3 regions of the Paenibacillus sp. FSL R10-2782 genome follow, and region 3 is predicted to be linked to each of the others. Evidence: a T-box and tRNA genes for the amino acid it is inferred to sense, from the RefSeq annotation. Region 3 holds a T-box; the other regions hold tRNA genes.
What was found. The T-box of region 3 lies ahead of leuS (leucine--tRNA ligase). A T-box ahead of a tRNA ligase gene usually reads a tRNA of that ligase, here a tRNA-Leu.
Positions count from the first base shown of each region.

Region 1: it encodes a tRNA-Leu, which carries the amino acid that the T-box ahead of leuS (leucine--tRNA ligase) is inferred to sense. The anticodon was not compared.
Region 2: it encodes a tRNA-Leu, which carries the amino acid that the T-box ahead of leuS (leucine--tRNA ligase) is inferred to sense. The anticodon was not compared.

Region 1 covers NZ_CP151951.1:4,050,744-4,054,002, forward strand. Annotated here, with positions in the region: gene ruvC (crossover junction endodeoxyribonuclease RuvC) at 1-441, opposite strand, end outside; gene NST83_RS18270 (BofC C-terminal domain-containing protein) at 674-1,378, opposite strand; tRNA gene NST83_RS18275 (tRNA-Pro) at 1,495-1,568, opposite strand; tRNA gene NST83_RS18280 (tRNA-Leu) at 1,576-1,655, opposite strand; tRNA gene NST83_RS18285 (tRNA-Arg) at 1,669-1,745, opposite strand; tRNA gene NST83_RS18290 (tRNA-Gly) at 1,751-1,825, opposite strand; tRNA gene NST83_RS18295 (tRNA-Lys) at 1,861-1,936, opposite strand; tRNA gene NST83_RS18300 (tRNA-Asp) at 1,965-2,041, opposite strand; tRNA gene NST83_RS18305 (tRNA-Met) at 2,068-2,141, opposite strand; tRNA gene NST83_RS18310 (tRNA-Val) at 2,174-2,249, opposite strand; tRNA gene NST83_RS18315 (tRNA-Glu) at 2,256-2,327, opposite strand; tRNA gene NST83_RS18320 (tRNA-Ser) at 2,346-2,437, opposite strand; tRNA gene NST83_RS18325 (tRNA-Asn) at 2,443-2,518, opposite strand; rRNA gene rrf (5S ribosomal RNA) at 2,538-2,654, opposite strand; rRNA gene NST83_RS18335 (23S ribosomal RNA) at 2,806-3,259, opposite strand, start outside.
Region 2 covers NZ_CP151951.1:4,744,286-4,747,544, forward strand. Annotated here, with positions in the region: gene ppc (phosphoenolpyruvate carboxylase) at 1-862, opposite strand, end outside; tRNA gene NST83_RS21780 (tRNA-Gly) at 1,590-1,660, opposite strand; tRNA gene NST83_RS21785 (tRNA-Pro) at 1,670-1,743, opposite strand; tRNA gene NST83_RS21790 (tRNA-Arg) at 1,767-1,843, opposite strand; tRNA gene NST83_RS21795 (tRNA-Gly) at 1,849-1,923, opposite strand; tRNA gene NST83_RS21800 (tRNA-Leu) at 1,934-2,014, opposite strand; tRNA gene NST83_RS21805 (tRNA-Lys) at 2,026-2,101, opposite strand; tRNA gene NST83_RS21810 (tRNA-Gln) at 2,106-2,180, opposite strand; tRNA gene NST83_RS21815 (tRNA-Val) at 2,236-2,311, opposite strand; tRNA gene NST83_RS21820 (tRNA-Glu) at 2,323-2,394, opposite strand; tRNA gene NST83_RS21825 (tRNA-Thr) at 2,403-2,475, opposite strand; tRNA gene NST83_RS21830 (tRNA-Asn) at 2,479-2,554, opposite strand; rRNA gene rrf (5S ribosomal RNA) at 2,574-2,690, opposite strand; rRNA gene NST83_RS21840 (23S ribosomal RNA) at 2,843-3,259, opposite strand, start outside.
Region 3 covers NZ_CP151951.1:3,644,637-3,647,895, reverse strand. Annotated here, with positions in the region: gene NST83_RS16480 (class I SAM-dependent methyltransferase) at 1-236, shown strand, start outside; gene NST83_RS16475 (tautomerase family protein) at 323-709, opposite strand; T-box leader at 883-1,140, shown strand; gene leuS (leucine--tRNA ligase) at 1,202-3,259, shown strand, end outside.

The DNA of each region.
Region 1 (3,259 bases), 410 kb from region 3:
CACTGCCAAAGCATCCGCCACATCATCCGGTTTGGGCACGACTTGAAGCTTCAGAAACATTCTTACCATTTCCTGTACTTGCTTCTTCTCAGCCTTTCCATACCCTACAATAGCCTGCTTCACCTGCATAGGCGTATATTCCCCTATAGGCAGACCACGTTGCTTCGCAGCCAGTACCAGCACACCGCGCGCCTGACTCACAGACATTGCGGTTGTTACGTTACGATTAAAAAAAAGCTTTTCCAGCGCTACCGCATCAGGCTTATATTTATCAATCAATTGCAGCATGCCTTCATACACATGAAGCAACCGCTCTTCTTCCGGTGTATGAGCCTCCGTCTGGATGCAGCCATATTGAACAGGAATCACCTTACTGCCAATCTTGTCCACAAATCCAAAGCCCACAATTGCAATGCCCGGATCAATTCCTAGAAAACGCAAAAAAATCTCTCCCCTATCGCCAAAATACGGCGTTAACTAGCCATTAACGATCAATATCAAAACCATAATCATTGCCAAATACTAAACAAAGCGAACATATGTGTCGTTCTTTCATTATAACAAAACTTTGCATCTAATAGAGTAAAAAGTTTAATCTTAAGTTCAGCACAAAAAAGAGACGTTATACGCCTCCCCCCCGGGCAAAGCCTACACGCCTCTTTCTTGCATGTAATCAATATTGCTGCTTCAATACCCGCTGTGTTCGCTCCACTGCAAAATCACTAAAAGTAGAGATCACACTGTTGTATTCGTTCATATCCTGCACACGGATTCCCTGCTGGAGCTGCTCATACACTCCTTCGGGCAGAGCCGTCTCCATTGATCCCACATCCAGCTGAAAGAAAGTCCGAATTACTTTTTCCTTTTTAGGCGGTCCTTCAAACAAAGTAAGCTGTCCATCCATACTCATACCCATGTAGGCGTGCTGCTTGCATAACTCCGACAAATCCTCCACTTTACGCTCCAGCCACACCTCGCCCCTGGAATTTAACCGTCCCTTCCAATCGGGATGCTGCTTCAGCAAGCTCTCTAACTGCTGCGAACTTAACGTTCCCAAAGAAAGTGTCTCTGTACCACACACATAGGTAGTTAACAAATGAGTCTTTCTGCTGATGCCAGAAGCACGAATACTTTGCAATACCTGCACCTGCGAGGAATGCACTTCAGCCGGACTCGTGTGTGAAGGCTCCTCCGTATCAACGTCCGCCATAACGGTAGTAGCAAGGGGCTGTGACAGCATAGTCTGCATATGACGTGAAAACAGGATACCTAAACCTGCCAGCAAACAAGCCGATCCAAAAATAGTACAGGCCCACACCGTTCTTCTCCACTGCTTCCAGCGTCGTTTAATTTGTTTTTTCCAGCTTAATCGCTTCACAGTAATCCCTTCCGTCCCACTTTTTGTGTTAGTGTGACCTGACGATTACTGATTTATACAAAAAAGACAACAAGTACAACAAAAAAGCCGCTTCTTCAAGCGACTTTCCTTTTAAATCGGGATGACACGATTTGAACATGCGACCCCCTGGTCCCAAACCAGGTGCTCTACCAAGCTGAGCTACATCCCGAAATACATGCCGGTGAGAGGACTCGAACCTCCACGGTTTCCCTCACGATTTTGAGTCGCGCGCGTCTGCCAATTCCGCCACACCGGCTTATGAAGTTAAATGGCGCGCCCTGAGAGATTCGAACTCCCGGCCTTTTGATTCGTAGTCAAACGCTCTATCCAGCTGAGCTAAGGGCGCAAATATGGAGCGGACGACGGGAATCGAACCCGCGACCCTCGCCTTGGCAAGGCGATGCTCTACCGCTGAGCCACGTCCGCAATACAATAATATCCATGACATATAAGTTCATGAATGGTGAGCCATGAAGGACTCGAACCTTCGACACCCTGATTAAAAGTCAGGTGCTCTACCAACTGAGCTAATGGCTCCCAACAGGGTAGTACAACTTTGTAAAAATGGCGGAACTGACGGGATTCGAACCCGCGATCTCCTGCGTGACAGGCAGGCATGTTAGGCCTCTACACCACAGTTCCAAAAGAATTTCCTTAGGGGAAATTAATTGCGGGGACAGGATTTGAACCTGTGACCTTCGGGTTATGAGCCCGACGAGCTACCGAACTGCTCCACCCCGCGATAATATTAGGGAATGCTATATAATAAATAAATGGTGGAGGCTGAGGGGCTCGAACCCCCGACCCTCTGCTTGTAAGGCAGATGCTCTCCCAGCTGAGCTAAGCCTCCATATTATGACCCGTAGGGGAATCGAACCCCTGTTACCTCCGTGAAAGGGAGGTGTCTTAACCGCTTGACCAACGGGCCTTAACAATAAATAATATCTGGCGGAGAGAGAGGGATTCGAACCCTCGAGACGCTTTTGGCGCCTACACGATTTCCAATCGTGCTCCTTCGGCCAACTCGGACACCTCTCCATATATGGCTCCCCGAACAGGACTCGAACCTGTGACAACTCGATTAACAGTCGAGTGCTCTACCAACTGAGCTATCAGGGAATAGTAATCATAAGGATTTGCTTGGCGACGTCCTACTCTCCCAGGACCCTGCGGTCCAAGTACCATCGGCGCTGGAGGGCTTAACGGTCGTGTTCGGGATGGGTACGTGTGGAACCCCTCCGCTATCGCCACCAAACATGAATTTACATCGTAAATTCTTCCGTGTAGATTTCTGGTACCACGCTACTGCGTGTATAGAAATCCAACGTATTCGTATGTATCTTCTACATACCTTCAAGGTGTTACACCCTGAAAACTGGATCCGAAACTCCATTGCGTTCTATCTTTAGGATAAGCCCTCGACCGATTAGTATTGGTCAGCTCCATGCATTACTGCACTTCCACCCCCAACCTATCTACCTCGTCGTCTTCAAGGGGTCTTACATACTGGGAAATCTCATCTTGAGGGGGGCTTCACGCTTAGATGCTTTCAGCGCTTATCCCTTCCGTACATAGCTACCCAGCGGTGCTCCTGGCGGAACAACTGGTACACCAGCGGTACGTCCATCCCGGTCCTCTCGTACTAAGGACAGCTCCTCTCAAATTTCCTACGCCCACGACAGATAGGGACCGAACTGTCTCACGACGTTCTGAACCCAGCTCGCGTACCGCTTTAATGGGCGAACAGCCCAACCCTTGGGACCTACTTCAGCCCCAGGATGCGATGAGCCGACATCGAGGTGCCAAACCTCCCCGTCGATGTGGACTCTTGGGGGAGATAAGCCTGTTATCCCCAGGGTA
Region 2 (3,259 bases), 1.1 Mb from region 3:
TACGCTGCATACGTAACGTTTCCCAAGTAACATGAGCCGTAACAGACGGGTTGCCGTCCCGGTCCCCACCGATCCAGGAACCAAATCTCAAATAGGTCGGAATATGCCACTTCTGCTCAGGATAATATTTGCCTAAACATCGTTCCAATTCTTGGTATACGTCAGGCAGCACATGAAACAAAGTCTCATGAAAATAATACATCCCGTTTCTCACTTCATCTAACACAGTTGGTTTACGATCTCGCAGTTCGTCCGTCTGCCATAGTGTAATCACTTCATTCAGCAGATTTTCTCGCACCTGTTCCCGCTCCCGCAAGGTAAGCATAGGATTATCCAGCAGCATGACGTCCTCGGAAATGCGCTTGTGAATGTCCAAAATCACCCGTCTCGTGGCTTCTGTAGGATGTGCAGTCATAACCAGTTCCAGAGAAAGCTCCTCCAGGAGATTGCTAACGTCCTCAGCAGAAAATCCACCCTGCTTAAGTTCCTGAACAGAATTTTCAATTGAACCACGTTGAACATCTTCACCAGCAGAATGCTCATAGTCTCGTTTGCGGCGGATACGATGATTTTGCTCGGCAATATTCACTAACTGAAAATAAATCGCAAACGCGCGAATAACCTGGTGACGAATGTCCGTATCCAGCCCACTAACGATTTGTTTGAAATTCTCATACAACTCCGGCTGATACCCCGCACGTAACGATTTACTTGTCTCACGTATCTTTTCTACAATATCCAAAAGTTCGTTGCCACCCTGATGAACCAAAACCTCACCAAGAATATTCCCCAGAAAACGAACGTCCCGCCGTAGCAGATTGTTGGATTGGTTTTTGTTAGCGGTTAACGTAAGCTCAGTCATGCTTTTCCCCCCATCTGATCTGTTCACACTCAATACAGCTTTGTTGAATAGGTACGTATACACACGAAATTTGACACTTTCTTAACATCATACAATAAAAACGCGTGAAAAGCTGCAAAATTTACAGTAAAAAGTCACGTTTTTAAAATACTTTTTTTGAGAATATATTGGTTTTTTATGCACAAAAATGAAATTTAATAAATAAAATAACTTTATGACCCAGAGAATCATGAGACTTTATGCACAGGTGTTATAAACAGCATGATTTTAAAAACAAAAAAATCATGCATCATTATGTGCATATGTTTATTAATTGTTGACAAAGTGAAAGCCAATAGCCTTCTATCCACAAAGATATACACAAAACAGCCATCTTTCAATATTTCTGAGCTTTTTTTTCCTTCCATACGCAGCTATACCCACATAAAAGAAGCCCTTGTGTACAACTGAATACAGCAGGCTTGGAGTTATCCGAATCATTATGGTCATAGGATTCCTATAATGAAGGAATTTGATTACGAAATTAGCCTTACTATAGGAGAAAAGAATACGTAAGAGGGGGGAATACGGGATCTGGATCTTAAAGCAACGAGCGCCTATGTACAATATGCACAAGTCATCCCCAACTGTGCAAGACAGGAGATTCTTGCAGTAACCTATACACAGAGAACGTTTATATAATGTGGACAAAATAAAAAGAAGCCTCTCGGCTTCTAGGTGATCAGTAAGCGGGTGATGGGAATCGAACCCACGCTATCAGCTTGGAAGGCTGAAGTTCTACCATTGAACTACACCCGCAAATTAGTATCGGGATGACACGATTTGAACATGCGACCCCCTGGTCCCAAACCAGGTGCTCTACCAAGCTGAGCTACATCCCGACATATAATTTTTTTTAAAAAAATGGCGCGCCCTGAGAGATTCGAACTCCCGGCCTTTTGATTCGTAGTCAAACGCTCTATCCAGCTGAGCTAAGGGCGCAAATATGGAGCGGACGACGGGAATCGAACCCGCGACCCTCGCCTTGGCAAGGCGATGCTCTACCGCTGAGCCACGTCCGCAAAAACAAGATGCGCGTGGAGGGACTTGAACCCCCACGTCAAAGACGCTAGATCCTAAGTCTAGTGCGTCTGCCAATTCCGCCACACGCGCATGTAATAAAATGGTGAGCCATGAAGGACTCGAACCTTCGACACCCTGATTAAAAGTCAGGTGCTCTACCAACTGAGCTAATGGCTCTTAATGGCTGGGGATATAGGATTTGAACCTATGCATGACGGAGTCAAAGTCCGTTGCCTTACCGCTTGGCTAATCCCCAATATGCATATGATTCACAATTCCCCAATATTTCAACCAGGTAAGAGGATGAAATATGGTGGAGGCTGAGGGGCTCGAACCCCCGACCCTCTGCTTGTAAGGCAGATGCTCTCCCAGCTGAGCTAAGCCTCCATACTACCCTATGACCCGTAGGGGAATCGAACCCCTGTTACCTCCGTGAAAGGGAGGTGTCTTAACCGCTTGACCAACGGGCCATAACACAAGCTCTCAACCGGGTTCGAACCGGTGACCTCATCCTTACCATGGATGCACTCTACCTGCTGAGCTATGAGAGCAAATGGCTCCCCGAACAGGACTCGAACCTGTGACAACTCGATTAACAGTCGAGTGCTCTACCAACTGAGCTATCAGGGAATAGTAATCATAAGGATTTGCTTGGCGACGTCCTACTCTCCCAGGACCCTGCGGTCCAAGTACCATCGGCGCTGGAGGGCTTAACGGTCGTGTTCGGGATGGGTACGTGTGGAACCCCTCCGCTATCGCCACCAAACATGAATTTACATCGTAAATTCTTCCGTGCAGATTTCTGGTACCACGCTACTGCGTGTATAGAAATCCAACGTATTCGTATGTATCTTCTACATACCTTCAAGGTATTACACCCTGAAAACTGGATCCGAAACTTCATTGCGTCCTATACTTTAGGATAAGCCCTCGACCGATTAGTATTGGTCAGCTCCATGCATTACTGCACTTCCACCCCCAACCTATCTACCTCGTCGTCTTCAAGGGGTCTTACATACTGGGAAATCTCATCTTGAGGGGGGCTTCACGCTTAGATGCTTTCAGCGCTTATCCCTTCCGTACATAGCTACCCAGCGGTGCTCCTGGCGGAACAACTGGTACACCAGCGGTACGTCCATCCCGGTCCTCTCGTACTAAGGACAGCTCCTCTCAAATTTCCTACGCCCACGACAGATAGGGACCGAACTGTCTCACGACGTTCTGAACCCAGCTCGCGTACCGCTTTAATGGGCGAACAGCCCAACCCTTGGGACCTACTTCAGCCCCAGGATGCGATGAGCCGACATCGAGGTGCCAAACCTCCCCGTCGATGTG
Region 3 (3,259 bases):
ATGCTCCACGCTCTGAAATTGAGCATCATCTCAGCATTTTTGCGAGAGCAGAAAATGAAGGGCGCGATGTATACCAGCGGTTCGAGGAAATTCATGTGCAACGTGCCTATGACCCGGACTGGATGAAAACGGAACTGTCCAAAGCCGGTTTTCGCGATGTGAAGGTATATGCGGACTTTGAATGGGTAGAAGCAGTAGATGATGCAGCGAGACTATTTTATGTTGCTGTAAAATAATGAAGCTTTATCAGGCTAATATAGGAAAAAGAAAGACGCTTTTCATGATGACATGAAAGGCGTCTTTTTGCATAAGAGCTTCGAAATTATATATTTACTTTATAGTTCAGTTGAAGTTCATCACCTGGTACACCGCGAATGCCCCAATTCTGTTTCGGCGTCTCAAATATAGTAATTTCAAGATCGTGCGGGGCAATGCCTAAATCGTTAATTTTTTGGAATAGCAGCTGGATGAGGTGCTTTTTAGCCTCTGTTGTTCTGCCTTCAAACACACTAATTTCAATAATGGTGTATGCCTCCGAGCGATCGTGGGCAAATACGAAGTCTTCCTGATTCATAGGGAAAAAACGATGAAACCTTTTGTCGGGGGGATATTGGAACGCATCCACCACAGCGGAATGAATCACATCTGAAAGTTGCTCCTTGATCGGATTCAGGGCTTCTTTTATTCCGTAAATTTTAATTTGTGCCATGTCTCAGCTCACCTTTCTCAACTCATCTCATCTCAATCTGGCTCGGCTAATTATAAAACATTTGCCTCCGTGTGTCATGTAGCAAACGAATGAAGTTGGTGTTTAGCACCAAATGCAGTCCTTATTTGACTTTTTTCGCGGTTTTCAATATAATAGTGCCATTATTAACGGTTAAACAATCGCTGATGAGGAATAGTAGTTTTGTCTGGACATGTAGAGAGCCGGCGGATGGTGCAAGCCGGTTGACAGTGCAAAGTGAACTCGCCTCGGAGATATGCGCCCAACGCAGGAATGCCCTATACAGGTGCTTGTACCCTGTTATTAACCCGCATCGGATCACCTCCGTTATCAGGTGCAAAGGGAGTAGAAGGCGAAGAACGCTTTCTGCTAACTAGGGTGGTACCACGGGAATATAACCTCTCGTCCCTAGCGCTGACACGCTACGGGATGCAGAGGTTTTTTTGTTGCATACCGTTTGAGGAGGAATTGATAATGACAGACACACAGCCGAAGCACGGCTATCAACCGCAAAGTATTGAACCAAAATGGCAGAAATATTGGGATGAGAACAAAACGTTCCGTACCGGGGAAGAGCAGGGTAAGCCGAAGTTTTATGCTTTGGATATGTTCCCGTACCCGTCAGGAGCTGGTCTGCATGTAGGCCACCCAGAAGGCTACACGGCAACGGATATTGTTTCACGCTATAAAAGAATGCGCGGCTACAACGTACTGCATCCGATGGGTTGGGACGCCTTCGGTCTGCCTGCCGAGCAACATGCGCTGGATACGGGAGAGCATCCACGTGAAATTACGGTGAAAAATGTGAATAACTTCCGCCGTCAAATCAAATCGCTTGGCTTTTCATACGACTGGGATCGTGAAATCAGCACAACAGACCCCGATTACTACAAATGGACACAGTGGATTTTCATCCAGCTGTACAAGCGCGGTCTTGCTTATGTAGCTGAAGTGCCTGTGAACTGGTGTCCTGCATTGGGAACGGTGCTGGCCAATGAAGAAGTTATTGACGGCAAGAGTGAGCGTGGCGGTCATCCGGTTATCCGCAAACCAATGCGTCAATGGATGCTGAAAATTACGGAATATGCGGACCGTCTGCTGGACGATTTGGAGGAGCTGGATTGGTCCGAAAGCATTAAGGATATGCAGCGGAACTGGATTGGCAAGTCTACCGGGGCAGAGGTTCATTTTCCAATTGAAGGCCATGACAAGCAATTGACGGTATTTACAACCCGCCCGGATACGCTGTTCGGCGCAAGCTACTGTGTGCTGGCTCCTGAGCAGGAATTGGTGGATGTTATCACTACACCTGAGCAAAAGGCTGCCGTAAATCAATACCGTGAACAAGCTGCCCGTAAAAGCGATCTGGAGCGCACGGATTTGGCAAAGGATAAAACGGGTGTCTTCACAGGCGCTTATGCAGTGAATCCGGTGAACGGTGAAAAGCTGCCGATCTGGATCGCCGACTATGTGCTGGCTGGCTACGGAACAGGCGCGATCATGGCTGTACCAGGTCACGACACACGTGACTGGGAATTTGCGAAGCAATTCGGGCTGAATATCATTGAGGTTGTCCAAGGTGGGGACGTGGCTAAAGAGCCATACACCGAGGATGGTCCGCACGTCAATTCAGGTCCGCTGAATGGACTTACGAATGAGGAAGCCATTCCGAAGATGATTGAATGGTTGGAAGCCGAGGGTAAGGGGCAAGGAAAAGTGACGTACCGCTTGCGCGACTGGCTGTTCAGCCGTCAACGCTATTGGGGCGAGCCGATTCCGGTGATTCATCTGGAAGATGGAACGATCAAAACAGTTCCCGAGGATCAGTTGCCGCTCGTACTGCCGGAAATGGATAACATCAAGCCTTCAGGCACAGGGGAGTCCCCGTTGGCGAATGCGACGGATTGGGTAGAAACTATTGATCCCGAGACGGGCTTGAAAGCACGACGCGAGACAAACACCATGCCACAATGGGCGGGAAGCTGCTGGTATTACCTGCGCTATATTGATCCGCACAATGATAAAGAGCCTGTATCCAAGGAGAAGCAGCGTGAATGGTTGCCTGTGGATCTGTACATCGGTGGTGCGGAACATGCGGTTCTTCACTTGCTGTATGCCCGTTTCTGGCACAAGGTGCTGTATGATATCGGCGTTGTAGAAACAAAAGAGCCTTTCTACAAACTGGTCAACCAGGGTATGATTCTAGGCAACAATAATGAAAAAATGAGTAAATCACGCGGTAATGTCATCAACCCTGACGATATTGTGAATACATTTGGCGCTGATACGTTGCGTATTTATGAGATGTTTATGGGGCCACTGGAGGCGACTAAGCCATGGAGCGAAAACGGGGTTGAGGGAGCGCATCGTTTTCTGTCCCGTGTATGGCGTCTGTTCGTTTCCGAGGATGGTAGCCTGAACGATAAAATTACAAATGAAGGCGGCAGTGATGAGCTCAATCGGACCTGGCATAAAACGCTTAAAAAAGTAACCGAGGATCTGGATGCGCTGCGCTTCAATACGGCGATCAGC